Regions from separate parts of the Mesorhizobium sp. RSR380A genome, predicted to be linked through region 3. Evidence: predicted binding sites of a transcription regulator. Region 3 holds the regulator's gene; each other region holds the start of a gene.
The links. Region 3 encodes LexA, which represses DNA repair genes until DNA is damaged. Its sites were predicted from a motif close to TGTTCNNNNTGTGTTCNG; they were not measured.
Positions count from the first base shown of each region.

Region 1: the regulator LexA is predicted to act here: its motif matches at 7,110-7,127, upstream of ACYG9Z_RS20930 (PA0069 family radical SAM protein).
Region 2: the regulator LexA is predicted to act here: its motif matches at 5,226-5,243, upstream of ACYG9Z_RS16470 (putative DNA modification/repair radical SAM protein).

Region 1 is NZ_JBTTIB010000001.1:4,363,560-4,373,708, forward strand. It holds gene ACYG9Z_RS20890 (MFS transporter) at 1-524, shown strand, start outside; gene ACYG9Z_RS20895 (cell wall hydrolase) at 661-1,845, shown strand; gene ACYG9Z_RS20900 (AtpZ/AtpI family protein) at 2,111-2,503, shown strand; gene ACYG9Z_RS20905 (F0F1 ATP synthase subunit A) at 2,569-3,327, shown strand; gene ACYG9Z_RS20910 (F0F1 ATP synthase subunit C) at 3,394-3,618, shown strand; gene ACYG9Z_RS20915 (F0F1 ATP synthase subunit B) at 3,710-4,309, shown strand; gene ACYG9Z_RS20920 (F0F1 ATP synthase subunit B) at 4,320-4,811, shown strand; gene ACYG9Z_RS20925 (ribonuclease HII) at 5,028-5,726, opposite strand; gene ACYG9Z_RS20930 (PA0069 family radical SAM protein) at 5,881-7,035, opposite strand; gene ACYG9Z_RS20935 (glycosyltransferase) at 7,186-7,689, shown strand; gene ACYG9Z_RS20940 (hypothetical protein) at 7,942-8,916, shown strand; gene ACYG9Z_RS20945 (GFA family protein) at 8,906-9,337, opposite strand; gene moaB (molybdenum cofactor biosynthesis protein B) at 9,462-10,016, opposite strand; gene ACYG9Z_RS20955 (4-(cytidine 5'-diphospho)-2-C-methyl-D-erythritol kinase) at 10,003-10,149, opposite strand, start outside.
Region 2 is NZ_JBTTIB010000001.1:3,382,817-3,392,965, forward strand. It holds gene ACYG9Z_RS16445 (hypothetical protein) at 1-514, shown strand, start outside; gene ACYG9Z_RS16450 (WD40 repeat domain-containing protein) at 626-1,600, shown strand; gene ACYG9Z_RS16455 (hypothetical protein) at 1,602-2,054, opposite strand; gene ACYG9Z_RS16460 (aspartate aminotransferase family protein) at 2,210-3,592, shown strand; gene ACYG9Z_RS16465 (glutamine synthetase family protein) at 3,628-5,013, shown strand; gene ACYG9Z_RS16470 (putative DNA modification/repair radical SAM protein) at 5,245-6,480, shown strand; gene ACYG9Z_RS16475 (UdgX family uracil-DNA binding protein) at 6,483-7,949, shown strand; gene ACYG9Z_RS16480 (glycerate kinase type-2 family protein) at 8,087-9,367, opposite strand; gene ACYG9Z_RS16485 (heme-degrading domain-containing protein) at 9,535-10,041, opposite strand.
Region 3 is NZ_JBTTIB010000001.1:5,683,512-5,693,660, forward strand. It holds gene arr (NAD(+)--rifampin ADP-ribosyltransferase) at 9-425, shown strand; gene ACYG9Z_RS27635 (ComEC/Rec2 family competence protein) at 537-2,993, shown strand; gene lexA (transcriptional repressor LexA) at 2,987-3,769, opposite strand; gene ACYG9Z_RS27645 (GntR family transcriptional regulator) at 3,975-4,739, opposite strand; gene kynU (kynureninase) at 4,908-6,155, shown strand; gene kynA (tryptophan 2,3-dioxygenase) at 6,262-7,098, opposite strand; gene ACYG9Z_RS27660 (AMP-binding protein) at 7,095-8,720, opposite strand; gene ACYG9Z_RS27665 (alpha/beta hydrolase) at 8,886-9,716, shown strand; gene ACYG9Z_RS27670 (molybdopterin molybdotransferase MoeA) at 9,762-10,149, opposite strand, start outside.

The DNA of each region.
Region 1 (10,149 bases), 1.3 Mb from region 3:
AAGTGGCGGTGCTCACCTTCGCCTCCGTCTTCCTGCACGATTTCGCCGGCATGGCCACGCTCACGATCAGCGCCAGCCTTGCCGCGGTGCAGACCGGCGCGATGGTGATGCGCGTCTGGAGCGGCCGCTTCACCGACCGCCATGGCAACCGCCGCTGGTTCCTGCGCCTCTGCAGCATGACGAGCGCGCTTGGCTTCGCGGCCGTCGGCCTGCTGGTCCTGGCGGCAGGAGCCACGCCAGACGCCCATGCCGCGTTGATCCTGGCGATCGCCGTGCTGCTGGTCGTTGCCGGCATTTCGGTCTCCGCCTGGCATGGCGTCGCCTACACCGAACTCGCCACGCTTGCCGGCGCCAGCCGCGCCGGAACCGCGCTCGGTCTTGCCAACAGCTTCGTCTTCATCGCCTTCTTCGTGGTGCCGACCGCCATTCCGGCATTGCTGCTCATCTGGTCGTGGCCTGGCGTCTGGCTGGTGGGCGCGCTCTGCGCCTTGATTGCATGGCCAATTTTCCTGCGGCCGAACTGACGGGTTGCCGGTCGGCAAACGGCGTCCCATTTCGGGCCGCTTCGGAAAAACACGATCAACCGCGTTAACCCCGCATCAAGGTTAATGCTTCACTTTGGCTCTCCAGTGGCTCAGTGGCGTTTCTGGAGAGTTCCCCGTGCATCGACGTGTCCTGAAGCGGCTGGCCGCCGCCGCCGGTGAGAAAAAACGTTCCTTCCTATCGCCATTGGTCATCGGGCTCGGCATCTGGATCGGCTTTCCGACCGTCGTCGCCTACCAGGACATGGGCAGCTTGATTTCCGGCCTCGAAGCTTCGGGCACCCGCTGGAACTCTTATGTCGAGCGCTCCGTCGCCGGCTCGGTTCATGCCGCCGAAATGCCTTTCATCGATTCCGTCACCACCGGTTCGCTCTCGGGCTCGGGCGTGCGCCTGCCCGGCGTCGGCAAGGTCTCGTTTCGCGGCAAGGGCAATGTCGCCGGCATCACGCCCGACGAGGACCGCATCATGCGCGCCGACAAGAAGGGCCGCATCATCCAGGTCTCGCCGGTGGCGCCGCCGAAGAACTTCAATGCCGGCTCGATCTTTCAGCGCACGTCCTCGCTGCTGCGGCCGAGCATGGACAGCGGCCTGAAGCTCGCCTTCGCCAAGCCCGGCATCAAGGGCAAGGAAATCCAGATCGCCCAGGCCTTCCACACCAATGTGGACAAGAAGCCCGATCCCGGCGTGCCGGCCATGCTTGCCGCCCTCGTCAACAATGACAGACCGGACGTGCTGGCCACCGCCTATGCCCAGGCCGAACCAGATTACGCCAAGGCCTCGCCCTTCGAAGCGCTGCTGCAGGACGAGGAGCCGAGCAGCGGGCGCTTCATTCCGCCGATGGCCAAGGGCGATCATTCGTGGATCCAGAACCCGCTGCCGGCCAGCGTCTTCTCCACGAAGGAGCAGGCCTGCCTTGCCAACGGCATCTATTTCGAGGCGCGCGGCGAATCCGTGCGCGGCCAGGCCGCCGTCGCGCAGGTCATTCTGAACCGAGTCCGCAATCCGGCCTATCCGAACTCGATTTGCGGCGTCGTCTACCAGAACGACAACTGGCTGAACCGCTGCCAGTTCTCCTTCGCCTGCGACGGCCGCAAGAAGCGCATCGAGAGCCCCGCCCACTACAAGACCGCGCAGGACGTCGCGATGGCGGTCACCGCCGGCAAGATCTTCATTCCCGAAGTCGGCTCATCGACCCATTACTACGCCAACTATGTCCATCCGGGCTGGGCGCGCACGATGCAGAAGATGACCAAGATCGGCCTGCATATCTTCTACCGCACGTATGGCGGCGGCTGGAGCTGAGCCCTTCGGCTTGCCTGTCGCAAACGAACCGCAAAGGCCCTGGAAGCCGAAATCGGACAGCGGTCGCCGGACGGATTCGGGGCATGTGCCGACCCGATAGTGCCGGGCACGATGTCGCACCTCGCCAAGTGGTTGATTCCAATAGAAAAAATACATGGCTTTGAAGTCCCGCCCGTGGCTTGACGGGCGCAAACCCTCTAACTATGTTGCCGGCGACTTTAGAAGCGGACGGACGGTGACGGTCTGACCGGGCAGGGGGGTTACGATGGCCGACAAGAACGGGCCAGACGGAACCGGAGAAACCGGCCGCGGCAGCAAGCACGAGGCCGACATCCGCGACGAAGATCTCGAACGCCGCCGGCGTGAGCTTGGAGCATCGCTTGCGACAAGACGGCCGGATCAGCTCGAGGGGAATGACGGCGCGAAAGCGACGGCCGGATATGGCCAGGCGCTCAAGCTGTCCAGCGAGTTCATCGCCGGGATAGTGGTGGGTGTGGGCCTTGGCTGGTTTCTGGATCGCGTGGCGGGAACCTCGCCATGGGGTCTGGTCGTCGGCTTGTTGCTGGGCTTTGGCGCCGGCGTGCTCAATGTCCTGCGTTCGTCAGGTGTTGTGGCGGAATTCGGAAAAAGCGAGAAGTCGCACGATCCGAAAGAATGAAATGGCGCGCCGCCAATGGCGCACAAGGACACTTAAGGCCGCTCGCGGTTTTGACGGGGATGTAAATGGCTGCTGACAAGGTCGATCCGATCCACCAGTTCCATATCGTCAAGCTGATTCCGATCAATATCGGAGGCTATGACCTGTCCTTCACCAATTCGTCCCTGTTCATGGTCGCGACCGTGCTCGTCGCATCGGCGTTTCTGTACCTCTCGACCTCCAGCCGCAGCCTTGTTCCCGGGCGCCTGCAGTCGGTTTCGGAAATGGGCTACGAGTTCGTCTCCAACATGCTGCGCGACGCCGCCGGAACGCAGGGCATGAAGTTCTTCCCCTTCGTGTTCTCGTTGTTCATGTTCGTACTGGTCGCCAACCTGCTTGGCCTTTTCCCGTACTTCTTCACCGTCACCAGCCACATCATCGTCACCTTCGGCCTCGCAGCCCTGGTGATCGGAACCGTCGTTGTCTACGGCTTCACGAAGCACGGTCTGGGTTTCCTCAAGCTCTTCGTGCCGCATGGCGTTCCGGTGTTCCTGCTGCCACTGGTGGTGCTGATCGAAGTGATCTCCTTCGTGTCGCGCCCGGTCAGCCTCTCGGTTCGTCTGTTCGCCAACATGCTGGCCGGCCACATCACACTGAAGGTGTTTTCGGGCTTCGTCGTCAGCCTGAGCGCGCTCGGCGCCGTCGGCGTTGCCGGTTCGGTGTTGCCGCTGGCCATGGCAGTCGCGCTGACCGCGCTGGAATTGCTGGTCGCTTTCCTGCAGGCCTACGTCTTTGCGGTGCTGACCTGCATGTATCTGAACGACGCCCTGCATCCCGGGCACTGACCTAGAATTTCCGGCATCTTTCGCCGGATGGAATTGCAACGAATTACAGATCCAAAGGAGTTTAAAATGGACGCAGAAGCAGCAAAGTACATCGGCGCCGGTATCGCTTGCCTGGGCATGGGCGGCGCGGGCATTGGCCTCGGCAACATCTTCGGCAGCTACCTGGCGGGCGCCCTGCGCAATCCGTCGGCCGCCGATGGCCAGTTCGGCCGCCTGATTTTCGGCTTCGCCGTGACCGAAGCTCTGGGCATTTTCTCGCTTCTCATCGCGCTTCTCGCCCTGTTCGGCTGAGCCCCTGTTCGGCCAATATCGGTCGGACGAGCATTGGGAAGAATTGGCTGGCCGCATTCCTGCGGCCATGCCTGATATCAGGGGATAGTCCATGTTCGTGACATCTGCGTTTGCGCAAGAGTCCGCACCCGCCGCTGAAGGCGCCCATACCGGTACGGAAGGCGGCACGCATTCCGGCGCCGGCGTGCCTGCCGAGGCGCACGGCACGTTCCCGCCATTCGATCCGGCGACGTTTCCGTCCCAGCTTCTGTGGCTGGCGATCACGTTCGGGCTGTTCTATCTGTTCCTGAAGAAGGTGGTGATGCCGCGCCTTGGCGGCATCATCGACGTCCGCAGCGATCGCATCACGCAGGACCTCGACCAGGCCGCCAGGCTGAAGGGCGAGGCCGACGCCGCCGTTGCCGCTTACGAGCAGGAACTTGCGGAAGCCAAGGCCAAGGCCAACGCGATAGGCCAGCAGGCCAACGACGCTGCCAAGGCTGAAGCCGAGGCTGCCCGCAAGAAGGTCGAGGCCGCCCTCGACAAGAAGCTCGGCGAGGCCGAGGCCAGCATTGCTTCCATCAAGGCCAACGCCATGAAGGAAGTCGGCACGATTGCCGAGGACACCGCTTCAGCCATCGTCGATGCGCTTGTCGGCGGCAAGACGAGCAAGGCCGAGATCTCGGCTGCGGTCAAATCCGTGGCCCGGTGAGGAGCACATCATGGACGCCACATCTCTCGCAACGCTCTGGGCAACAGTTGCCCTCGTCATTTTCCTCGGCGTTGCCGTTTACATCAAGGTGCCAGGCCTGATCGCCAAGTCGCTCGACGCCCGTGCGACCAAGATCAGCGACGAGCTTGCGGAAGCCCGCCGGTTGCGCGAAGAGGCCCAGCAACTGCTCGGCCAATACCAGAAGAAGCGCAAGGAAGCAGAGCAGGAGGCCGCAGCCATCGTCGCTGCCGCCAAGCGCGAGGCCGACATGCTTGCCGCCGAGGCGCACAAGAAGACCGAAGACTATGTCACCCGCCGCACCGCGCTTGCCGAGCAGAAGATCGGCCAGGCCGAGCGCGAAGCCGTCGCCGAAGTGCGCGCCAGCGCCGTCGACATCGCCGTCGAGGCGGCCCGCACGCTGCTTGCCGGCAAGATCGACGCCAAGGCCGGCGCCGACCTGTTCAAGTCCGCGCTGCAGGACGTGAAGGCCAGGCTGAACTGAGCGGGGTAACTCGCTGACATCAAGCCGCCCGGGCAACCTGGCGGCTTTTTTGTTGAGCGCGGACAATCTCCCCCCTTGAGGGGGAGATGTCGCCAAAGGCGACAGAGGGGGTCGGTGCGACCGGGCGCGACGCATTCTGCTGCGAAGAAGGGCTGGCGCTTCACGCGCGGCGACCCCCCTCTGGCCTGCCGGCCATCTCCCCCTCAAGGGGGGAGATTAGCTGTCCAACCCGACAAACCCTTCTTCCTCAACCACCTCAACTCCACCCAGCCTGAACGGCGCGAATGACGCCCGGTGCAGCCTTGCCACCGGACCATGCGCTTCGATCGCGGTGCGGTGCCGCACGGTGGCGTAGCCCATGTGGACTTCGAACCCGTAGCGTTCGTGGTGGCTGCCGCAGCCGCACATCATGCGGTCGCGCATCACCTTGGCGACGATCGAGGCGGCGGCGATCGATTGCGAGCGCTGGTCGCCCTTGATCAGCGCGCGGCCTTCGCAGAGGAGGCCCGGCGGCACATCGCGGCCATCGGCCAGCGCCAGCTTCGCCTGGATCGGCAGGCCGGCAAGGGCGCGGCGCATGGCTTCCAGGCTGGCCTTGAGGATATTGCTGCCGTCAATGCCTTCGGCGCTGACCGAGGCCATCGACACGCCGAGCGCTGACCCCAGGATTTTCAGGAACAGCGCCTCGCGCTGCAAATGGTTGAGCCGTTTGGAATCGTCTAGCCCGTCGGGAATGTTGGCGGGATCGAGGATCACCGCCGCCGCCACCACCGGCCCGGCCAGCGGACCGCGGCCGGCCTCGTCCATGCCTGCCACCGGCCACAGGCCTTCAGCCATCGCCTTCGTCTCGAAGGAGAAGTCGGGCTTTTCGACGATTTCTAAAAGAAGCGGAGAATCGGAACGCGCGCGAGCCATGTTGCGGCGAGGTTCGCATCGGCTCCGATTCTCCGCAAGTCCCTCCAGGGTCGAGTGGGGCAAGACCGGGAGGGCACCGTCTGCAGGCCGGGGGACAGGCCGGACGGGATTCTTGGGTCGCCTGCCAACCACGAGGGCAGGGCAGGCGCTACTCTCAGAGCAGCATCAGCTGCTCGGTCGCCTTGGCGGCGGCGACAAACTGGTCGGTTCGGAGGGTGCGCCGCTCGGCGTTGAGGCCGAGCCGCTTGGCCGTGATCTCGAAGCGCCGGCCGATCTGCCAGGCATAGGGGCCGGCGCCTTTCATCCGCTTGCCCCATTCCGAATCATAGTCCTTGCCGTCGCGCATCGAACGGATCAGCGACATCACGTGCCGGTAGCGGTCGGGATAATGGCGCAGCAGCCAGTCCTTGAAGATCGGCGCCACCTCGAGCGGCAGGCGCAGGATGACATAGCCGGCCTCGCGGGCGCCTGCGGCGCGTGCCGAATCGAGGATGCGCTCCATCTCCTGGTCGGTCAGGCCGGGAATGATCGGCGCCACCATGACAGAGGCCGGGATGCCGGCATCGGAAAGCTGCCGGATTGCCTCAAGCCGCTTGGTCGGCGTCGACGCGCGTGGCTCCATGGTGCGCGCCAGCATGCGGTCCATCGTCGTCACCGACAGCGCCACCTTGGCCAAGCCCCGTTCGGCCATGCGCGACAAGATGTCGATGTCGCGCGTCACCAGATGGGATTTGGTGACGATGCCGACCGGATGGCCGCGCGCCTCCAGCACTTCGAGGATCTCGCGCATGATCCGGTATTGTTTCTCGATCGGCTGGTAGGGATCGGTGTTGGTGCCGATCGCGATGGTGCGCGGCTGATAGCCATCCTTCGACAGTTCCTTGTCGAGCAGCCGCGCCGCATCCGGCTTGGCAAACAGCTTCGCTTCGAAATCCAGCCCCGGCGACAGGCCCATGAAGGAATGCGTCGGCCGGGCGAAACAATAGACGCAGCCATGCTCGCAGCCGCGATAGGGGTTGATCGAGCGGTCGAAGGAAATGTCGGGCGATTCGTTGCGGGTGATGATGGTGCGCGGCTTCTCGACCTGCACTTCGGTCTTGAACGGCGGCAATTCCTCCAGCGAATTCCAGCCGTCGTCGAACACATGCCGGCTGACCGGCTCGAACCGGCCGGACGGGTTGATGCCCGCGGAACGGCCGCGGTTGCGATCCGGACGGACGCGCATGCCGCTCTGTTCGATCATCGCATTGGCCATCTCGGCTCGCCCTGCTCCGAAAGCAGCAATGTCCGCACGCACGATATGTTCCATTTTGGCCCTTTCCCAAGGACTGTCGGCTGGCTGTCGAATCGCTCTGTTCATGAAAATAATCCTATTTCGCTGATGAGAACAAAGCAAGAACTTTTTCGTTGGGCCATGCAAAACTGGCGCTGCGCCGGGCTTTCCGCTATTCGGCTAAAAATGCTCAGCGTTCTCATCGAAACCCGGGATGACGAAGAAGGCCTTGCCCGCACGCTCGCCTCGTTGATCGGCGGCGCGGTCGAGGGCGTGGTGCGCGATGTCATCGTCTGCGACACCGGCTCGACCGACCAGACGCATCGGGTTGCCGATCATGCCGGCTGCCACTTCGTGGCCGGCGGCATTGCCGCGGGAATCAGGCAGGCGAAGGGTGACTGGCTGCTGTTTCTGGAACCCGGCGCAAGGCTGGCGGAGGGCTGGATCGACGACGTTGTCGCTCACACGGCGCGGCAAACCATGCCGGCGCGCTTTTGCCGTGCGCGCGGCAGCCGCACGCCGTTCCTGTCACGGGTGTTTTCGGGCAACCGGGCGCTGGCCGAAGGGCTGGTCATCAGCAAGCGCCAGGCCGCTGCCCTGTCGAAGAACGCGCACAGCGCCGAAGCCCTTGCGCGCGGTCTCGCCACCAGGCGGCTCGACGCCGAAATCTGGCTGGCGCCGAAGAAGTGATGTTTCTTCCTTTTCCCCGTTCACGGGGAGAAGGTGCCCGAAGGGCGGATGAGGGGCAGCGTCGGCGTCTCATCCGCATTGGCACGGTCGCAGCACCATCCCTCTTTTTCGCCGCAAAAAGCTATTGTGCATTGCACAAAAGCTGACGCGGGATTAGCATTCCGTTGATGCGGGATATCGGGGTTTGGGTAGTGCCGGAGCGGTAAGCAAGCGCCGCGTCGTCGTTGCTGCCGTTCATATCTGAGGACCCCGATGAACCTTTCGTCCCCTGACAAATCCGGCGCCCCCAGTCTGGAAGCCATTGCCCGCAACGGCAGCCTGCTCCGCCGCATTGCGGTGCGTATCCCGACCTATCTGTCCGACCTGCGCGAAAATCCCGCATGGCTGCCGATGTTCGTGCTTGCCCGCACCATGCCGGCGCGCAAACTGCACTGGCTTGGCGCCAAAGCCGCGCGCCCCGCGCAGAGTGCCGGAGCGACGATGTTCAGGGGCGTCGACCTCAAGTCGATCGTCGCGGCGCTGCGCGCCGATGGCCTGTTCTCCGGACTGGTCCTTCCGCAGGCAATCCACGAAGAGATCGCCAGCTTTGCTCAGAGCACGCCGTGCTTCGGCAATTTCGACCGCCGGCTCGAATTCATGCCCGGAGAACACGCAGAAGCCGAGAAGCGGTTCGGCCGCTCTTTGCTCAGCGGACACTATTTCGAGCGCATCCTCGGCTGCAAGGCGGCACTCGCCATCCAGAACGACCCGCTGCTGCTCGACATCGCCCAGCACTATCTGGGCGGGCAGGCAAAGCTGATCACCACGCGTGTCTGGTGGAGCTTTCCGACCGGCGAGGCTTCCGACGCCGACAAGAACCTTGCCTCGCTCGGCAAATATCATTTCGATCTCGACGACTGGCGGATGCTGAAATTCTTCTTCTATCTCAAGCCCTGCGATGCCGGCACCGGCCCGCATGTCTATGTCAAAGCCAGCCACAACAGGCGCAGCCTCAAGCACCAGCTGACGCTGCTGGTCGGCCATCCGGCGCAAGACGTGCTCAAGGTCTATGGCGACGACAGCCCGGTCACGCTGACCGGCGAGGCCGGCCTCGGCTTCGTCGAGGACCCGTTCGGCTTCCACATGGGCACCGTGCCGTCCACCACGCCACGGCTGATGATGGAGGTCGGCTTCGGCGTCTCGCCGCCCTCGCGCCGCCGCTTCCACGGCGAGCCGGTCATCCGCTGACGCCGGAGCGGATCTCGACCGGCATCCAGCGCGCTTGCCGCCGGGCAATGCGACCCTCTTTGTTCTCGGCATCATAGTCCATTGGGACCGGCTCGCGGTTGAACCGCGGCCGGTCATCCAGCGCATTGACGATGACGATCGCTCTCGGTTCGCCGTCGGTGGTCACAGCAGCGACATAGACGCCGCAGTCCCGGCAGATGAGATAATCGGCGGTGCGCAATCCGAACCGGTATCGGTGCAGCCGCGCCTCGTCCTCGACCGAGACGATCAATCGGCCCTGCGGATCGGCAGCGGCGCGCGAACCATGCCGGACACAGAACGCGCACTGGCAGGCGCGGATCTCCACCTCGGCCGGCTCGATTCCCGTTTCGAACGTCAGGTGGATGTTGCCGCAATGGCAGCCGCCGCGGTGCGCGCTCATTGGATCTCTTCCGTCTTGACTTGGCGACAGACTATCCGCCCGACGACCCGGAGGAAATGACCTCTCGAAGGCGCAGCCGCCATTCTGCCTGACAAAGGCAGCACTTGGCCGGCTTTGCCTTGGTTTACGAGGCGGCCTTGCCGCGCCGCAAATGCTCGTCCAGGCGCGGCATGATCTCGACGAAGTTGCAGGGCATGTGGCGGTAGTCGAGCTGCGGTTTCAGGATGCCGTCCCAGGCGTCCCTGCAGGCGCCGGGCGAGCCCGGCAGCACGAAGACGAAGGTGGCGTTGACGACGCCGCCCGTCGCCCGACTCTGCACTGTCGAGGTGCCGATCTTGTCGTAGGAAATGCGGTGGAACACTTCGGAAAAGCCATCCATGCGCTTCTCGAAGATCGGCTCCAGCGCCTCCGGCGTCACGTCGCGGCCGGTAAAACCGGTGCCGCCGGTGGTGATGACGACATCGATGTCTTCGTCGCGCGACCAGCCCAGCACCTTGTCGCGGATTTTCTCCCGGTCGTCGGTGACGATGTCGCGCGCGGCCAGGACATGGCCGGCCTCGACGATGCGATCGGCCAGCGTCCGCCCTGATTTGTCGTCGGCAAGGCTGCGCGTATCGGACACCGTCAGCACCGCGATGCGCACCGGGATGAAGGGGCGGCTTTCGTCAATTTTGGTCATCGGCCCCCTCTGAAGCGATGCTTCGTGTCGCGGCGACAAACCACTCCGGTTCGCGGCTGCGGATCTCGGCGGCGGCGCGCTTGGCGACATTGCCGGTCTCGAACAGTCCGAAGCATGTCGCGCCGGAGCCCGA
Region 2 (10,149 bases), 2.3 Mb from region 3:
CTGGCATGAGCAGCCCATTACTAAACAGCACGATCGGGCTTCGTTTGATTGCGGTGATACGCAAATGAACGATTTTTTGCGAAGGTTCGCGCGACAAAGCCACGAGCAGAATGCGGCAAAGACCTTTTGCGCAATAGACGATAGAGCCCCGGAGCGGATTTTGGGTTTCTACACAATTGCTCCGTCTGCCGTACCTCACGACGCCGTACCCACGGCGATGACGAAAGGGTTGGCGCGGCACGAAGTCTCTGGGTTCAAGCTTGCACGTCTTGCGACGGATCTCAGTGTTGCGGGTCACGGATTGGGTGGGCAGTTGCTTGCGGCCGCTGCGCTGCGCTGCTTACGCCTGGCTGGCGAAGGCGGCGGCATCCTGCTCATCATTGACGCCAAAAGCGAGCGGGCAGCGAGTTGGTATGCCGGCTACGGTGCAGAGTCTCTTCTAGACCAACCACTGACGCTGATAATGCCGCTCGCGACCTTCGCGACGGAGTTGCGAACAAACAGGCTGCTTTGATGCCTACCTTCTTGCCTTTGGCGACCGCCACCAATCCCTGGTGATTGCCGATGAGGGAAACGTCAAGTAAGTCGCCAAGACAAATTCGAAACCTCCTTCGCCCAGGAAGCCATGCCCACAGTTGCCCCCCTTGACCTGGAAGGTCACTGCCTTGCCGCCGTCTTCCTCGACAACGTGCCGCATTTTGCGCTGGCCGATGGGACAGTTCATAGGCTCGACAACGGCCACAAGGCAATTCAGGCCAATGACGGCCTGCTCTCCACGTTCCATGACGCCGCCAACGACCGCCTGATCACCGGCGGCGAGGACGGCAAGATTTTTGCTGTCACCGCAGGTGGCACCGTCGGCGAATTGGCGAGCGCCGGCAAGAAGTGGATCACCAGCGTCGCCGCCGGGCCGCAAGGCGCTATCGCCTATGCCACAGGCAAGACTGCCTTCGTGCGCTTTGCCGACGGCAAGACCAAAGAGTTTGCCCATCCGCGTTCGGTCGAGGGGCTGGCCTTCTCCCCCAAGGGCATACGCTTCGGCGTCGCCCGCTACAATGGCGCGACGCTGCATTTCCCGGCCGCCGAGGGCAAGCCGGTGGAGCTGGAATGGGCCGGTGCCCATACCGGCGTCACCTTCTCGCCGGATGGCGCCTTCCTCGTCACCACCATGCAGGAAAACGCGCTGCATGGCTGGAAGCTCGCCGACGGCAAGCACATGCGCATGACCGGCTATCCCGGCAAGGTCAAAAGCCTGTCGTGGAGCGTGAAGGGCAAATGGCTGGCGAGTTCCGGCGCGCCGGCGGCGATCGTCTGGCCGTTTTCGGGCAAGGACGGCCCGATGGGCAAGGCGCCGCTGGAGCTCGGCACGCGCGGCAACGCCATGGTGACATCGGTTGCCTGCCATCCGAGCCAGGATGTCGTCGCCGTCGGCTATGATGACGGCATGGTCATGGCGGTGCGCTTTACCGATGCCAAAGAGGTGCTGTTGCGCCGCCCGGGCAAGGGCGCCATCACCGCGATGATGTGGGATAAGGAAGAGCGCCGGGTCGCCTTCGGCAGTGCCGCCGGCGACTGCGGCGTCATCGATATCTCGGCGTGACCTATTCGGCTCCGCACGACACCTTGCCGGTCAATTCTTTCGGCTTGCCGTCCTGTTCCGTGTCGGCGGCGTTGTCGTAGACGGCAAGCGTGTACCGGCCGTCATAGACGCCCTCGTCACTGGTCTTGGTCAGGATCGTCAGTTCGACAGAGTTGAATTTATCTCCGAGCTGATGCTCGTGGTAGACGTTCAGCCGCAACTCCTTGTCGTCCAGCCAGTACTGGGTGAGGTCGGAATCCTCAAAGACGGTCTTGCGCAGACTGTCGCCTTCCGGCCGGCCAAGTATCTCGAGATCGCCGCGAAAATTGAAGGTCGGGCCGCCCATACCTCTGGTGACCCCGGCGCCGACCTCGAATTGCACCGCTTTGTCATCGACGGAACACCAGACGCCGCCCGATGCGGAAGCCGCAGCGGCCGACAAGAGTAGCGCAATAGCGCAGATGATCGTCCGCATTTTTCTCCCCAAACCACACACCCGATCGCATTGGCGCCCGACTGCGCCGGAAGGTCAAGTCTGCCGAACTTGCTGCTGACCCAATGCAGGGCACCAACACGGCCAATTGCGGTTGCCGTCGCCAATTGGGTAGTGTGCCGGCCGAGAGGGATTTCATGCACAGCACGAACAGTTCAAAAGCATCCATCGGCGGTATCAGCCGTGACCGCATCGCTGCATTGCGGACAAGCGAGGCGAACACCTTCCGCAAGGCGCGGCCGAAATCGCAGGCCAAGGTCGGTAACGGCCTGCCAGGCTTCTTCGGCGGTGTGCCGATGCACTGGATGAACGACTGGCCGACGCCATTCCCGATCCTGGTCGAAAGCGCCAAGGGCGCCGCCATCACGGATATCGACGGCAACAGGCTGGACGATTTCTGCCTCGGTGACACCGGCTCGATGTTCGGCCATTCGCCGCCGCCGGTGGCGCGCGCCATCCGCCGCCAGGCCGGGCGCGGCCTGACCTATATGCTGCCTTCGGAAGATGCGCTGGCCATCGGGCCGCTGCTCACACAGCGTTTCGGTCTGCCGTTCTGGCAGATCGCCACCACCGCCACCGACGCCAACCGCTTCGCGCTGCGCGTCGCCCGCGCCGTCACCGGCCGCGAAAAGATACTGGTCTTCAACGGCTGCTATCACGGCTCGGTCGACGAGACGATGGTCCGGATGGTCGACGGCAAGCCCGTGAATCGGCCGGGGCTGGCGGGTGAGTTTCGCGACCTGACCAAGACGGCGAAGGTCATTGAATTCAACGATGTCGCCGCGCTGCAAGCAGCGCTCAAGGACAAGGATGTCGCCTGCGTCATTGCTGAGCCGGTGCTGACCAATTCCTGCATGGTGCTGCCCGATCCGGGTTTTCACGACGCCTTGCGCAAACTGACGCGCGCGGCCGGAACGCTGCTTCTGATAGACGAGACGCACACGATTTCGACTGGACCCGGCGGCTACACCAGGAAATTCGGGCTGCAGCCCGACCTGTTCGTGCTGGGCAAGCCGATCGCCGGCGGCGTGCCGGCAAGCGTGTGGGGCATGAGCGACGAGGCCGCCTCGCGCTATGCCGACTACAATCGAACCAAGGAGCCGGGCTATTCCGGCATGGGCACGACGCTGTCGGCGAACCCGCTGCAGTTCGCAGCCATGCGCGCAACGCTCGAAGAGGTGATGACGCAGGAGAATTATGCCCGGATGGATCGCCTCGCCCTGCGGCTCGATGCCGGGCTGACCGGCGTCATCGATCGCTACAATCTGCCCTGGCATGTCGCCCGCGTCGGCGCCCGCGTCGAGTTCATCTGCGCCCCTGGCCCGCTCAGGAACGGCGCCGAAGCCGAGACTGCCCATGCGCCGGAGCTTGAGGCGGCTATCCATGTCGCGCTGGTCAACCAGGGCGTGCTGATCGCGCCCTTTCACAACATGATGCTGATCTCACCGGCCACCACCGGCGCCCAGGTCAACCGGCTGGTCACCGCCTTCGCCACGGTTGCGGCAAGGCTGACGGCATGAGACAAGCTGCCAAGCCAAACTCGAGTACACTAATCATGACTTCACCTTCGGGCTCGACGCCCGCCGAGGCGCAAGCCTTTCTCGACGCCCATCCCGAAATCGAAGCCTTCGACATCGTCTTGACCGACGCCAACGGGGTCGGCCGCGGCAAGATCGTGCGCCGGCATGAGCTGAAAAGCATCTTCGAGGGCGGCCGCCACATGCCGATCTCGATCCTCGGCCTCGACATCACCGGGGAGGATGTGCACGAAACCGGGCTGATCTGGACGACTGGAGACGGCGATCTCAGGGCATGGCCGATCCCCGGCACGCTGGTGCCGCTTTACGGCACGAACCCGCCGCGCGGCCAGTTGCTGATGGCGATGTACCATCTCGAGGGACAGCCTATGTCGTCGGACCCACGGCTGGCGCTGGCCAGGCAGGTCGACATCTTGGCGGCCAAGGGCCTCTATCCCGCCGGCGCCTTCGAACTCGAATTTTTCCTGCTTGCCAATGAGCGTGACGCCGACGGCAAGGTAAAGCCGGCGGACGCCGTGCTCGACGGCCGCCGCTCGGCCAAGACGGAAGTCTATTCCGTCGACCATCTGCACGGCATGGAGCCGCTGTTTTCCGACATCTATGCCGCGGCTAAGGCGCAAGGCATTCCGGCCGAAACGGTGATTTCCGAATACGCGCCCGGCCAGTACGAGCTGACGCTGAATTACCGCAAGGATGTCATGCGGGCGGCCGACGACCTCGTCATGTTGAAGCGGCTGGTGCGGGCGCAGGCGCGCCGCCATGGTGTTACCGCCTGCTTCATGGCCAAGCCGATCGAAAAATATGCCGGCTCCGGCATGCATTTCCATGTTTCGCTGCAGGACAAGAACGGCCGCAACGTTTTTGCCGAAGCAGGCGGCGAAAGCTGGTCGCTGCCGCTGCTGCAGGGGCTCGGCGGGCTGATCCAGACCATGGCCGAATCGATGCTGGTGTTTGCGCCGCACGCCAATTCCTGGCGGCGCTTCGTCTCGCAGTCCTATGCGCCGGTGGCGCCGACCTGGGGCGTCAACAACCGTTCGGTGGCGCTGCGCGTGCCGGCCGGCGACGCCAAGAATCGGCGCATCGAGCACCGGCCGTCGGGCGTCGACGCCAATCCCTACCTGATCGCGGCAACGGTGCTGGCCGGCATCATCAAGGGTCTGGACGAAGGCCTCGACCCCGGCCCTGAAACCACTGGGAATGGCTATGAAGCCGCTGTCACGCGCACGACCATGCCGGTCGACTGGCGCGCCGCGATCGAGGCGGCGCGGGCCTCGAGCTTCCTGAAAGAGGCGCTTGGCGAGGATCTGCATCGCACCTTCGTGGCGATCAAGCAGTCGGAGTATCTGCGCGTCGCGCGTACGGTGAGCGAGCTGGACTACCACCTCTACCTGCACGAGGTCTGAGAGACCGTTTCGAAATTCTACTCCGGCGGCCATCGATGGTGGTTTCTGCGCTTCCGATGCTCACGGACCAAATGTCCGCTGCGCTTCGGTTCTCGAAACCACCACCATATGACTCGCCAGAGCGAATTTCGAAACGGTCTCTGATTGCCCTGACGGCGGGCGGCGATCACTTTTTCGCCGCCTGCATCAAATGAGGTGGCGCTGCAGCCTTCAAGAACATATCATGAACGGATGAGCGCGCCCACCGTCCGTGAAAAGCTGGCAATCCTGTCTGACGCCGCCAAATACGACGCCTCCTGTGCTTCGTCCGGCTCGGCGAAGAAGGATTCGCTCCAATCCGGCGGTATCGGCTCCACAGAAGGCATGGGCATCTGCCATTCCTACGCGCCGGATGGCCGCTGCATTTCGCTCCTGAAAATCCTGCTCACCAATTTCTGCATTTACGATTGCAGCTACTGCATCAACCGCTCGTCATCGAATGTGCGCCGCGCCCGCTTTAGCATCGACGAGGTGGTGAAGCTGACCATGGACTTTTATCGGCGCAACTACATCGAAGGCCTGTTCCTGTCCTCCGGCGTCATCCGTTCGCCCGACGAGACCATGGCCGAAATGGTGGAAGTGGCGCGGCGGCTGCGGCTGGACGAAAAATTCTCCGGCTATATTCATCTGAAGACCATTCCGGAAAGCTCGGCCGAACTGGTCGAGCAGGCCGGGCTCTACGCCGATCGGCTGTCTATCAACGTCGAACTGCCGACCGATGAGGGCGTCAAGAAACTGGCGCCGGAGAAGAAGCCGGAAACGATCCGGCTTTCCATGGCGAACCTGCGCCGGAAGATGGAGGAAAAGGCCGAGCCGACGCTGAGGACCAAGAAGCGCGAACGCTTTGCGCCCGGAGGTCAGTCGACGCAGATGATTGTCGGCGCCGACAAAACATCCGACGACGGCATTTTGCACACCAGCGCGCGGCTCTATGGCAGCTATCACCTGCGGCGCGTCTATTATTCCGCCTTCAGCCCAATCCCGGATTCGTCATCGTCGCTGCCGCTGCAAAAACCGCCGCTGATGCGCGAGCACCGGCTCTATCAGGCCGACTGGCTGATGCGTTTCTACGGCTTTTCGCAGCCGGAAATCCTCGCCGGCAGCAGCGACGGCATGCTCGATCTCGCCATTGACCCCAAGCTCGCCTGGGCTTTGCGCAATCGGGCGAGGTTTCCCGTCGACATCAACCGCGCCGATCGGGAAGCGCTGCTGCGGGTTCCGGGTCTGGGCACCAAGGTGGTGGCGAAGATCCTTGAAACCCGCCGCCACCGACGTATGCGGCTGGAAGATGTCGGACGGATCTGCCATTCGATCGCCAAGCTGAGGCCCTTCATCATCGCCGAAGGCTGGTCGCCGGGCGGACTCACCGACAAGACAGGCCTGCGCGATACGATCGTAAAGTCCTGCGAACAACTGTCGCTGTTTTGACCATGCAGCCGGCCCAGCTCGACCTTGCCCGATACACCGTCCGGCTAGCGAGCCAGACCGATTTCGCCGGTTGGCGCGATGCGGCACGGCGTCTGGCGCTGAATGAGGTCCGGCCTGAGGATATTAGTTGGGGTGTCGGGTCCGACGCCAATGATCCTCAAGATGCCTTGCCGGCGGTGCCAGAGGGCGCGCAGCTTACCGTCCCGCGCGAGTTCATCGCCCATGCAGAAACTGCCTTCTGCCACTCCGACCCCGGCCGGTTTGCCTTTCTCTACCGGATGCTTTGGCGCCTTCGCACCGAGCCGAAACTGCTGGCGATCGCATCCGATCCCGACACCAGGCGGCTCGAAGCCATGGAAAAGGCGGTGCGGCGCGACAGCCATAAGATGCATGCCTTCGTACGCTTCCGGAAGATCGGCGACGGCGAGAACGAGCGCTACGTCGCCTGGTTCGAGCCGGAGCATTTCATTGTCGAGCGCAACGCGGATTTCTTCGTCCGGCGGTTCACCGGCATGCGCTGGACCATCCTGACGCCCTATGCCTCCGCCGACTGGAACGGCGAAAGGCTGGCGATCGGGCCGGGTGCGGCCAAGGGCGATGCACCCGATCAGGACGACACCGAGGCGTTGTGGCTGACCTATTTCGAAAACATCTTCAACCCGGCGCGGCTCAAGGTGAAGGCGATGCAGAAGGAGATGCCGAAGAAATATTGGCGGAACCTTCCCGAGGCCTCGCTCATTCCAGATCTGATCGCAGGAGCGGACGAGGCCGCCAGGGATATGATTGCCAGACTGCCGACAATGCCGGCGCCGCACCACGCCAAGCTGCAGGCGAAACATTGGCCGAAGCGCGAGCCGGCCGAGGCGCCGGACGATGACGCCAACACCATTTCCGAGCTACGCGAAGCCGCGAAAGGCTGCCGCCGCTGCCCGTTGTGGCGCGACGCGACACAGACCGTGTTCGGCGAGGGGCCGGATGACGCCAAAGTGGTCTTCGTCGGCGAACAACCTGGCGATCAGGAAGATCTCGCCGGCAAACCTTTTATCGGGCCAGCGGGCAAAGTGTTCGATGCAATTCTCGATGACGCAGGCGTCGACCGGCAAAAAGTCTACGTCACCAACGCCGTCAAGCACTTCAAGTTCGAGCCGCGCGGCAAGCGCCGCATCCACTCGAAGCCAAATACCGGCGAAGTCCAGGCCTGCCGCTGGTGGATCGGCCGGGAGCTTGAGCTGATCAAGCCGGACCTCGCCGTGGCGCTTGGGGCAACGGCGGCGTTGTCGCTGCTGGGCAAGGCCATTGCCGTGACGAAAATGCGCGGCCAGTTGATCGAACGCGAGGATGGCTTGCGCGTGTTCATCACCATCCACCCGTCCTTTATCCTGCGCATTCACGAGCCGACGGACAAGGAGGCTGAGCGCGAGCGGTTCCTAAAGGATATGAAAGAGGTGAAGCGGCTGATGGGGTCGTGAGATGAGCGAAAGCCTCAGCGACATCGTCATCCGCGGGCGAACAAGGAGCTTCGCTCCTGCTTCGCCCAGGGATGACGAAGCTGAGTGGCTTCACGGTCGTGAATCCAACGTTGGAAACTTCGGCCGCCACGGCCGAATTAACTGATCAGGATTGCCCTCAGATCATTCACATTCGTACCCGTCGGCCCCGGCACGAACAGATCGCCGATCGCGTTGAACGCCGTCCAGGCATTGTTGCCGGCCAGCATCGCCTTGGCGCCGACGCCGGCGGCACGCATGCGCGAGACGGTCGAGCCATCGGCAAAGGCGCCGGCATTGTCTTCCGAGCCATCGATGCCGTCGGTATCGGCGGCCAGTGCATGAATACCTTCCGCGCCGCTGATGCCGATGGCAAAGGCGAGCAGGAATTCGGAGTTGCGGCCGCCCTTGCCCCTTTTTCCGTCAACAGGGGCCCGCAAGGTCACGGTCGTCTCGCCGCCGGACAGGATCAGCACCGGCTTTTTGAACGGCCGGTTGCGCGTCGCCACTTCGCGCGCAATGGCTGCATGCACGCCACCGACCTCGCGCGCCTCGCCCTCGATGGAATCGGAGAGGATGACGGCTTCGATGCCCTGCCGTTTTGCCTCAGCGGCTGCCGCTTCCAGCGACACGCCAGCCGAGGCGATCAGGTGCACTTCATTGCGTGAAAAGCGCTGGTCATCCGGATCTGGCGCATCGGCCTCTGGCGAGTTGATGTGCGCCATGACGGCGTCGGGCAGTTTCATGCCGTAGGCCGCTATCGAGGCCAGCGCATCGGCGCGGTTGCCGGAGTCGGGCACGGTCGGGCCGGAGGCCACCAGGGCCGGGTTGTCGCCGGGAATGTCAGAGACAACCAGTGATACCAGTTTGGCCGGCCAGGCGGCAGCTGCCAGCCGGCCGCCCTTGATGGTCGAGAGATGCTTGCGGATTGTGTTCATCGCCGCGATCGGCGCGCCGGAGGCAAGCAGCGCCTCGTTGACGGCGATTTCGTCGGCGAGCGTCAGGCCGGCGGCAGGCGACGGCAGCAGCGCCGATCCTCCGCCCGATATCAGCGCCACTACCAGGTCGTCCGCAGTCAGCCCTTGCACCTTTTCGAGCAGGCGCCGCGACGCCTTAAGACCGGCAGCGTCCGGTACCGGATGTGCCGCCTCGATGATTTCGATGCGCTCGCATCTGGCGCCATAGCCGTAGCGGGTGACGACCAGCCCTTCGATTGGGCCATCCCACACCTTCTCGAACGCGGCCGCCATCTGCGCCGAGCCCTTGCCGGCGCCAATGACAATGGTACGGCCCTTGGGCCTGGCCGGCAGATGATCCCTGATGGTCCGTTCAGGATCGGCAGCGGCAACAGCGGCATTGAAGATCGAGATGAGAAAGGATTTGGGATCGAGCACGGTTATCCTTGGCCGTAACTGGCGGTTTTCAAAATGAGCAAACGTTGGCGCTGCCCCTCACCCTCACCCCGTGAAAGACGGGGAGAGGGGATCGCCAGCGCTCGAGCTTGTCCTTTCTCCCGTCACTATACGGGGAGAAGGTGCCGGCAGGCGGATGAGGGGCAGCGCCAACGTCACGATTTACCTTCCGGCGGCAGCGCCAATTGTGTCCGATCGACGCCGAGATGATCGCACAGTGCATCGACGACGACGCCATGATCCTGGCGTTCCGGCAGGCCGGAGACGGCGATGACGCCGATGACGCCGGCACCCTTTACAGTCACCGGAAACCCGCCGCCGGCCAGTACGTAATCAGCAATATCCAGCCCCTCGCCGACCTTGAAGGTGCGGTCCGGTCGCTGCTGTTCCAGCACCAGACGATAGGTGCTCCTGAGGTAGCGCTTGACCACATTGATCTTGCGTCGTGCCCAGTCGGGGTTGGAGGCGTTTGAACCGGGCATCGCGGCATAAAACAGCGGCCGATCCCACAGCCTGATATCGACAATGATGGGCAGCTTTTCGGCCAGCGCCCGCTCGCGGATCGCCGCGCCGACCTTGAAGGCGACGGCCTCGTCGAAGGCCGGGAAGACCAGCGTCTCTTCCTGTTTCTGGATCAGAGCGATGTCGTCCGCGGCGGCCATTTTGTTCTCCGAAATCGTCACAAATCGTGTGTACGACAAGCTCCGCCCGGTCAAGGTCTCGTCGCGGTGGTGGTCTTGCCCCGCCAGGGTCGACCCCCACTCCGTCGA
Region 3 (10,149 bases):
GGCTCCCGATGACCAGCAACGCCGACCATACGGAGGGTGATCCGTTCTACCATGGTACCCGGGCGGATTTGAAACCCGGGGATCTGCTGAGCGTCGGCCACCCTTCCAATTTCAGAGGTAAACCACTGTCATGGATCTATTTCACCCAGACACTGGAAGCCGCCATCTGGGGAGCAGAGCTTGCAACGGGTGACGGTCGTCAAAGGAATTACATCGTAAAGCCGACAGGGTTTTTTATGGATGACCCTAACCTGACCGATAAAAAATTTCCCGGCAATCCGACGAAATCCTACCGCTCCCGTGATCCGTTGCTCATCCTGGGGGAGCTCGCTGAATGGCAGGGTCATACACCGGAACAATTGAAGGCAATGCACGATGGGCTTGCTCGCCTGAGGGCGGAGGGCCGGGATATGATTGAGGATTGAGCGTCCTTGCCAGGTGATGGTCGATTCCGGCGCGGTGGACGTGATCACGCGGACTTTCGCGCTTTGCGCGTTCATGTAGCATAGGGGTCTGGGGCGCAAGGGGCAGACCCGATGGCTGGACGTGGCCGGGGCACGAAGGAAGGCGAAGGCGCCGAGGCAAGCGTCAGCGAACGCTCGCTGTTTGCCGATAGTCCCTATGCCGAGCCGCTGCCCCTCGCGCTGCCTGAGCCGCATCCCGGCGTCGCGCCTGCGCTGCCCGGTCACGCGTTGCCGGCGCAAGTCACAGCGCCCGGATCTATCGCCCGTCTGCGCAGACGGCTTCGCCTTCCGTCATGGCCCGCGCTCCGCCGCAGCCTTGCCGTGGCCGCCAACACGGAGCTCGACCGGGGCGTCGCCTTCCTGCTGGTGCCGGTTTTCCTGGCGGCCGGCGTCATCATTTATTTCTCGCTGGCCGGCGAGCCCGGCTTTGCGCAGCCAATCGCCATTGTGGTGCTGGCGACATGTTGCGCCCTCGCCACGCGATCGCGGCCGAGGACGCATCTGTTCTGCATGGCCGCGATGCTGTGCGCGCTCGGCGTCGTCGCCGCCAAAGTCGAGACTTGGCGCGCCGGAACGCAGATGCTCGGCTCCGAGATTCAGACACGGCTGACCGGCCGCGTCGTCAGTCTCGAACAGATGGAAAGCGGCCGCATCAGGCTGACGCTCGATGTGGTTTCGACCGCTTACCCCGAGCTGCGCTACGCCCCGGAGCGGGTCAGGCTCTCGGCGCGGACCGTTCCCGCCGATATGACCGCCGGCTCCCTGATCACCGGCTATGCCAGGCTGTTGCCGCCGACCGGTCCGGTGCGGCCGGAGAGCTACGATTTCTCCTTCGACAGCTATTTCACCGGTATCGGCGGCAGCGGCTTCTTTCTCGGCAATCCGAAAACCATTGCTACGCAGGGACCGCCGCCGCTGACCGCGCGGCTCTCCTCGGCAATCGAGAACGCGCGCGAAAACATTGCCGACCATATCAGGGGCAAAATCGGCGGCGCCGAAGGCGAGATTGCCGCGGCGTTGATTGTCGGGGTGCGCGCCGGCATCCCGGACGAGGTCAACGAAGCGATGCGGCGCACCGGCATCTACCACATCATCTCCATCTCCGGCCTGCACATGGCGCTGGTTGCCGGCACCATCATGGCGTTGCTGCGTGGCGCCTTTGCGCTGTTTCCCGATTTCTCTTCGCGCCGCCCAGTCAAGAAATATGCAGCAGTGGCAGCACTCGTCTCCATCGCCGCCTATCTCGTCATTTCAGGCGTCGTGGTTGCCGCCGAGCGCAGCTTCATCATGCTGGCGGTCATGCTTGTCGCCGTGCTGTTTGATCGCGCCGCACTCACCATGCGCAATCTGGCGATCTCCGCCATTGCCGTCATCCTGATGTCGCCGCACGAGGTGGTCGGTCCCAGCTTCCAGATGTCGTTTGCTGCCACCGCCGCCCTTGTCGGCGCCTATGCCGGCTGGGCCGATTACCGCGCCGACAAGGTGAGAACGCCGCCGGCAAAGCGCTCCTTCGTCGGCTTCCTGTCGCGAAAATTCGCGCTGGCCATGGGCGGCCTCGCCATGACCTCGATCATCGCCGGCAGTGCAACCTTGCTGTTCGCCATCTGGCATTTTCAGCGTGTGTCGCCGCTCAGCCTGATCGCCAATCTGGCCGTGATGCCGATTGTTTCGTTGATCGTCATGCCTTTTGCCGTGCTCAGCGCACTGGCGATGCCGTTCGGCGCCGACGGGCCGTTCCTCTATGTGATGGGCAAGGGTCTGATGGCGATGATCGCTATATCGGCCTGGATTTCCGAGCGCTCGCCGGTCGACGCCGTCGGGCTGATCTCCATCCGCTCGGTGCTGTTGGTGGCGGTCGCCCTCGTCATCGCCACCATGGCCACCACCTGGCTCAGGTTGGCGGCCGTGCCTTTCGCGCTGGCCGGCCTGTTGACGGTGCCGCAGGTGCTTACGCCCGACGTGCTCATATCCGAGGATGCGCATCTGGTGGCCATGCCGATCGGTGGCGGCGAACTCGCCCTCAACCGCGAACGCTCCAACGAATTCACCACGGACAATTGGAAACGGGCGCTGCGGGCCGAAACCATTATCCCACCTGAGATTTTCGAGTCAACAGATACGCGGTTCGATCTCGATCCGCTCGATCTGCCGCCCGGCTCGCCCTTCTATTGCACCGGCGATCTCTGTATCGCCCGGCACCCTTCCGGAGCCATTGTAGCGCTTGCGAAAGACCGCAAGACGGCGCGGCCGGCCTGTGCCTTCGCGAGCCTGATCGTCATCGATGACGCCACCGCCTACAATCCGTGCCGCGACCCGCTGGTGCTGGTCGTGACGAAGAAACAGCTGGCCCGCGACGGCAGCGCCGCCGTCTTCTTCGATCCGCAATCGGCAGCTGCAGCGCCAACCATCCGCTTCGCCGTCGACAAGCCGTATCGCCCCTGGCACGAGCAACGCCGCTTCTCCCGCGAAGCGCGCGGCCTGCCGCCTTACAACCAGCGTGAAAAGTACAAACCCAAGCCGGCTCAGTAGCGCCGGATCAATCCGACAAGCTTGCCCTGCACCTTCACCCTGTCCGGTCCAAAAATGCGGGTCTCGTAGGCCGGGTTGGCGGCTTCCAGGGCGATCGAGGCGCCCTTGCGGCGGAAGCGTTTCAGGGTCGCTTCCTCATCGTCGACCAACGCCACCACGATCTCGCCGGGGCTGGCTGTGTCGGCATTGCGGATGATGACCGTGTCGCCATCGAAAATGCCGGCCTCGATCATCGAATCGCCCTTGACCTCGAGCGCGTAGTGTTCGCCGCCCATGATCATATCGGGCGGCACCGAGATCGAATGGGTCTGATGCTGGATGGCGTCGATCGGCACGCCGGCGGCGATGCGTCCCATAACCGGGATTGAAATCGCGGAAACGGCATCGTCATTGCCGGCCGACATCGAACGCGACGGCGAGCCCGGCTTGATCTGGCGGCCGAGACCGCCTTGGCCCAACGCGCCTTGTCCTTGGCCGCCTTGCCCTTGGCCGGTTTGACCAAGACTGCCCTGAATGACGCTCGGCGAAAACTTCCTCGCCGCATTGAGGCCTGGTGCGATCGAGTCGGGCAGCCGCAGCACTTCCAGCGCGCGCGCCCGGTTCGGCAGCCGGCGAATGAAACCGCGCTCCTCAAGCGCCGTGATCAGGCGGTGGATGCCGGACTTGGAGGCGAGGTCGAGCGCTTCCTTCATCTCGTCGAAGGACGGCGGGATTCCGCTCTCCTTCAGGCGTTCATGGATGAACATCAGAAGCTCATGTTGTTTGCGCGTCAGCATCGCGGCCCCCAAGGGTTCTGAAACCAGAATCAGAAAAAACAAACCCAGAACAAACACTATCTGTTCCAGTTGTGTTCCGCAACCTTTTAAAGTTTAATGAATGTGTTGACGTTTTGTTCAGCGTAACGTTCGGCGCTGCGAGCGCCGCCTGCGCCCAGTTGCCAGCAACGGGGTGAAACGAAGACAAAGTGCCCTGCGTCGTCGGCTACGATCGCCGCTTCCTTTTCGGACGGGGCTGCGCAGCATCCGCGCGGGGTTCTCTCTGGGCATAGACCCGCAGCGTGTAGCCGATGTGAGCGGTCATCAGAGTTTTCGCACGTTCGACGTCGCGATCGAGGGCCGCTTCCATCAGGGCGGTATGGTGTTCGATCGCCACGGCGTCGCGCAGGGCCGCCACGGCCTTCCGGTGTCCGTCCGTGCGGCCGGCGGCGGCGCGCAGCGTCGGGGCCAGACCCAGAAAGCGGTGATGGCGATGCAATTGGTCGGAAATCGTTGCATTGAAGCGCAGCAGCCAGCTGGATGTCGCGGCACTGAGCAGCGCCGCATGGAAGGCATCGTGTTTTTCGTACCACGCGTCGACCGCATCATCCGATGGATCGTCGAGAACAGACCCGCACCGTGAGAGACGATAGTGGGCGGCAACGACCGCGTCTTCCCACTCACGGTCGCCCTTCTCGATCGATTCCACCAGCAGGGGCAGTTCGACCACCAGCCGCGCACGTGCCAAATCCTCGAGCTCCGCCCGAGAGACGGGAGCGACCGCAAACCCGCGGTTGCTGATGGCGGTCACAAGCCGTTCCGCCTCCAGCCGCGACAGCGCCTCGCGCAACGGCGTCCAGCCGATGCCGTAGGTGTTGCGCAGCGTGCTCAGCTTCAACGGCGCGGCAGGCGCCAGCCGGGTCGCAAGAATATCGCGCCTGAGCAGGCGATAGGCCACTTCCGTCTTCGAGGTCTGCTCGTCATCCAGCATCGTGATCCATCAGACATAAACGCTCGGGCGGATCATTATATATCAAAGCCTTTCAATGGGTGAATTATATATAATGTTTGACAGTTCAAGGGCGACCACTCAAGATCGCCGGCATGTTTGGGCGGCAGGCTCCGCCGCGCGCGTTTGTCCATGGAGGGGCGCCGGATCATGAGCACGACACCCGATCTCGCTACAATCGAAGCAATGGATGCCGCCGATCCGCTGCGCTCCATGCGTGAACGCTTTGTCTTGCCGCAAGGCGTGATTTATCTCGACGGCAATTCCCTGGGCGCCGCGTCAGCGGTCGTCTTCAGCGAACTGCAGCAGGCCGCCACGCAGGAATGGGCGCACGATCTCATTCGCGCCTGGAACACCGCCGGCTGGTTCAACATGCCGGTGGAACTCGGAGATCAGCTCGGGCGACTGATCGGCGCGGCTGATGGGCAGACGGTGGTCTGCGACACAACCTCGATCAACATCTACAAGCTGCTGCACGCAGCGCTCGGCATGCGGCCGGATCGGTCGGTCATCGTTGCCGAGGGCGACAGTTTCCCGACCGACCTCTACATGGCCGAAGGCGTCGCCTCGACCCGGCCGGGAACGCGGCTGCGGCTGGAGGGCGTCGACGCGGCCGCAATCGAGGAGCTGATCGACGACAGCGTTGCCGTCATCCTGGTCAACCACGTCAACTACAAATCCGGCCAGTTGCGCGACATGGCGGCGCTGACGCGCAAGGCACATGACGCCGGCGCGCTGATCATCTGGGATCTCTGCCACACGGCCGGCGCCTTGCCGGTCGAACTTGACCGTGCCAATGCCGATTTCGCCGTCGGCTGCACCTACAAATACCTCAATGGCGGCCCGGGCTCGCCAGCCTTCATCTACGCGGCCGAGCGCCACCATGACGATGCCCACCAGCCGCTCAGCGGCTGGTGGGGCCATGCGCGGCCCTTTGCCTTCGAGCAGGGCTTTGCCGTCGGCAGCGGCATTCGCCGCTTCCTGTGCGGAACGCAGCCGGTGCTGTCGATGCGGGCGCTCAAGGGCGCGCTCGATATCTGGAACGACGTCGATATGGCGGCGGTGCGCAGAAAAAGCATCGCGCTGACCGACCTGTTTATCCAGCTCGTCGAAGCCAGATGCGGCGCCTACGGGCTTGAACTGGAAAGTCCTCGCGACGGCAGCCAGCGCGGCAGCCAGGTGTCGTTCCTCCATCCGCATGGCTATCAGGTGATGCGCGCGCTGATCGAGCGCGGCGTGATCGGCGATTTCCGGGCGCCGTCGACCATCCGTTTCGGCTTCACGCCGCTCTATGTCGGATATGGCGATGTCTGGCAGGCGGTCGAAGTCCTGGAGGATATTCTGCGCACCGGCGCCTGGCAGGACGCCCGCTTCGCGGTGAAGACCGCGGTCACCTGAGGAACTAGAGCAATTTCAGGAAAAGTGTGAAGCGGTTTTCCGTCCGCAATTGCGTCAAATCAAAGAGCTAGAGCATTTCGCCGTTTACGTTAAACGGTGAAATGCTCTAGAGCCGGGTGCGGACCGTCCAGAGCTCCGGAAACAGCACAACCTCCAGCATCTTCTTCAGATAGGAGGCGCCTGAGGTGCCGCCCGTGCCGCGCTTCAAGCCGATGATGCGCTCGACCGTGGTGACGTGGTTGAAGCGCCAGCGGCGGAAGTAATCCTCGAAGTCGACCAGCTTCTCGGCCAGTTCGTAGAGCATCCAGTAGCGCTGCGGGTCGCGGTAGACGGTTTGCCAGGCAGCCAGCACGTCTTCGTTCTCGACGCGCGTCTCGCGCCAGTCCGTGCGCCCGGCATCGGCGCCGATGTCGAAGCCATTGCGCGCCAAAAGCAGAAGCGCCTCGTCGTACAGCGACGGCGTGGCCAGGATCGCTTCCAGCCTGTCCGTAAGATCGGGCCGGTGCTTGTGCGGCCCGAGCATGGCTAGGTTGCGGTTGCCGGCCATGAACTCGATAGCGCGGTACTGCCACGACTGGAAGCCCGAGGATTGGCCGAGCGCGTCGCGAAACTCGGTGTATTCGCTTGGCGTCATCGTGCGCAGCACGTCCCAGGCATTGTTGAGCTGCTCGAAGATGCGCGCGACGCGAGACAGCATCTTGAAGCTCGGTTCGAGGCGGTCGGCGCGGATAGAGCGGATCGCGGCGCCGATCTCGTGCAAAGCGAGCTTCATCCACAATTCCGATGTCTGATGCTGGATGATGAACAGCATCTCGTCATGGGCCGAAGACAGCGGCGCCTGCGCATCGAGCACCTTGTCCAGCTGCAGATAGTCGCTGTAGGACATCCGCTCCTTGAACGACATCTGCGCGCCATCGGACGCCGGATCGTGCGGCTTAATCAATTGCTCTTCTCCGCGCGCAACCGGAAGCGCTGGATCTTGCCGGTCTGGGTTTTGGGCAAGGCGTCGATGAACTTCACCGAACGCGGATATTTGTAGGGCGCGATCGTTGCCTTGACGTGGTCCTGCAGGCGTTTGACGGTCAATGCGTCCGGCGAAACACCTTGCACAAGCACGATATGCGCCTCGACGATCTGGCCGCGTTCACCGTCCTCGGCGCCGGTCACCGCGCATTCGGCGACGTCGGGATGCGAGAGCAGCGCCGCTTCGACCTCGGGGCCGGCGATGTTGTAGCCGGCGCTGACGATCATGTCGTCGGAACGCGCGGCGAAGTGGAAGAAGCCATCCTCGTCCTGCGTGAACGTATCGCCGGTGAGATTCCAGCCGTCGCGGACATAGTCCTTTTGCCTGGCATCGGCCATGTAGCGGCAGCCGGTCGGGCCGCGCACCGCCAGCCGGCCAGTAGAGCCGCGCGGCAACTCCCGCATCTCGTCATCGACGATGCGTGCCTGATAGCCGCCGACGGGTTTGCCGGTGGAGGCCGGCTTCATGTCGTCGAAGCGGTTGGAGATGAAGATATGCAGCATCTCGGTGGCGCCGATCCCATCGAGGATCGGCTTGCCGGTCTTCTCAGTCCATTCCTCGAAGACAGGCGCCGGCAGCGTCTCGCCCGCCGAAACCGCGACGCGCAGCGAGGACAAGTCAGCGCCTTGATCCATGGCCTTGAGCATGGCCCGATAGGCGGTTGGAGCGGTGAAGGAAATAGTCGCTTTGTAGGTCTCGATGATGTGGATCATGTTGGGTGGCGTCGCCTGTTCCAGCAGCGTCGCCGCGGCGCCGAAGCGCAGCGGGAAGATGGCGAGCCCGCCAAGACCGAAGGTAAAGGCAAGGGGCGGTGAGCCGACGAAGATGTCGTCGGGCGTCACCTCCAGGATTTCGCGGGCATAGGCGTCGGCGATGATCAGCAGGTCGCGGTGGAAATGCATCGTCGCCTTCGGCACGCCGGTGGTGCCGGAGGTGAAGCCGAGCAGGGCGACATCGTCGCGGCCGGTGTTGACGGCAGTGAAGGTGACCGGCTTGTCGAGGGCGGCGCGGTCGAGTTCCGCGTCATGGTTGGCCGTGCCGTCGAAGCCAATGACCTGCTTGAGATACGCACTGCCCTTGGCGCAGGCGGTCATCTCGTCCATCAGCCTTGTATCGCAAAGCGCAACCGTGATTTCCGCCTTGTCGACGATCTTGGTGAGTTCGCCGGCGCGCAGCATCGGCATGGTGTTGACGACCACCGCGCCAACCTTGGTGGCGGCCAGCCAGCAGGCCACCATGGCCGGGTTGTTGGCCGAGCGGATCAGCACCCGGTTGCCCGGCTTGACGCCATAATTCTCGACCAGGGCATGGGCGAGCCTGTTGGTCCAGTCGGACAGTTCCTTGTAGGTGCGGCGGCGGCCATTGCCGATCAGCGCGGTGTGGTCGCCGAACCCTTTTTCGACCAGCCTGTCGGTCAATTCGACGCCGGCATTTATGTGGTCGGGATAGTCGAAGCCGTCGAGCAAAAACTCCGGCCATTGCTCCGGCGGCGGCAGGTTGTCACGCGTGAATGTGTCGATATGCGCTGATGGCCCAAGCATTTTCGGCTGCCCCTGTCTGCCTCGCGCCCATGGCTGAACAAGGCGCAGGATCGCACCAGTCGAAATTTGTTTCAAGCCTAAAATGTTTTAGGTCGCAGCATTGACGCCGCCCTGTTCGGCGGCCATTCCTGTCGACTGAACTGAAGCCATCCGGGAGGGATGCAGATGCTCCAACATCGTGTTGCCGATTGGGACAATGCCTACGCCAACGGCGACAACATTGCCGGCAGCAATCGCTGGCCGGCCGCGTGGGACAGACCGGCACAGGCTTTTCGCGACACAATGTCGGCGTCCGGTCGGGCCAAGCTCGACATCGCCTATGGCGACAGCCCGCGCAACAGGCTCGATCTGTTCCTTCCCGATGTCATGCCCAAAGGACTCGTCGTCTTCATCCATGGCGGTTACTGGAAGGCGTTCGACAACAAGCCATGGTCGCATCTGGCCAACGGCGCGGTTGCCAATGGCTTTGCCGTGGCAATGCCGACTTACACGCTTTGTCCCGACATACGCATTTCCGGCATCGTTAGGGAAATCGCGGCGGCGATCGGCAAGGCGGCGACGATGGTCGGCGGGCCGGTGATCCTGACCGGGCATTCCGCCGGCGGCCATCTCGCCTCCAGGATGGTGACGACAACGACACCCCTGGCCGCCGATGTGGCGGGCCGCGTGCGCAATGTCGTCTCGATCTCCGGCGTCCATGACCTGCGGCCAATCATGCGGACGGGGATGAACGCGACACTGGCCATCGATGAAGCGGAAGCACTGGCCGAAAGCCCGGTTCTGCTGCGCCCCATGCAGGGCGCGCGCATCACCTGCTGGGCCGGCGGCGGCGAGCGGGCGGAGTTCCTGCGCCAGAATGCGCTGCTTGCCAACATCTGGATCGGCCTCGGCGCCACGACCAGCACAGTGGTCGAGCCGGACCGGCATCATTTCAGCATCGTCGACGGGCTTGCCGATCCGACACATCCGCTGACGCGGACATTGCTGGCGGAGTAACAACCAGTCTTATCTCTTGGAATTAACGGCTTGGATCCGCGACCTTCAGCGCAACATCAGAACGCTGCAAGCAGCGCCTGCTTCTGCCGCCGGAGCGAAGGGCTCGCGCACGATCAGGCCGTTGGCGTCGGCCAGCATTCTCAGCATCGAGGAATCCTGGATGCCGAATGGTGTCGCCACCAATGCGCCGGCTTCTTCCCGGACCACGGCGCGCACATAGTCTTGCCTTAGATCATTGGCCGGCATCGCGGCGCCAAGCTGAGCCTGGCGGATGTCCTGCCGGTGGGGACGGCCGCCGAGCTGCGCCAATAGCGGCTTCAGGAACAATTGCGAGCAGACCAGGCTCGCCACCGGATTGCCGGGCAGGCCGATGCACCTGATATCGCCCAGCCGCCCGAACATCAGCGGCTTGCCCGGGCGCATGGCGAGCTTC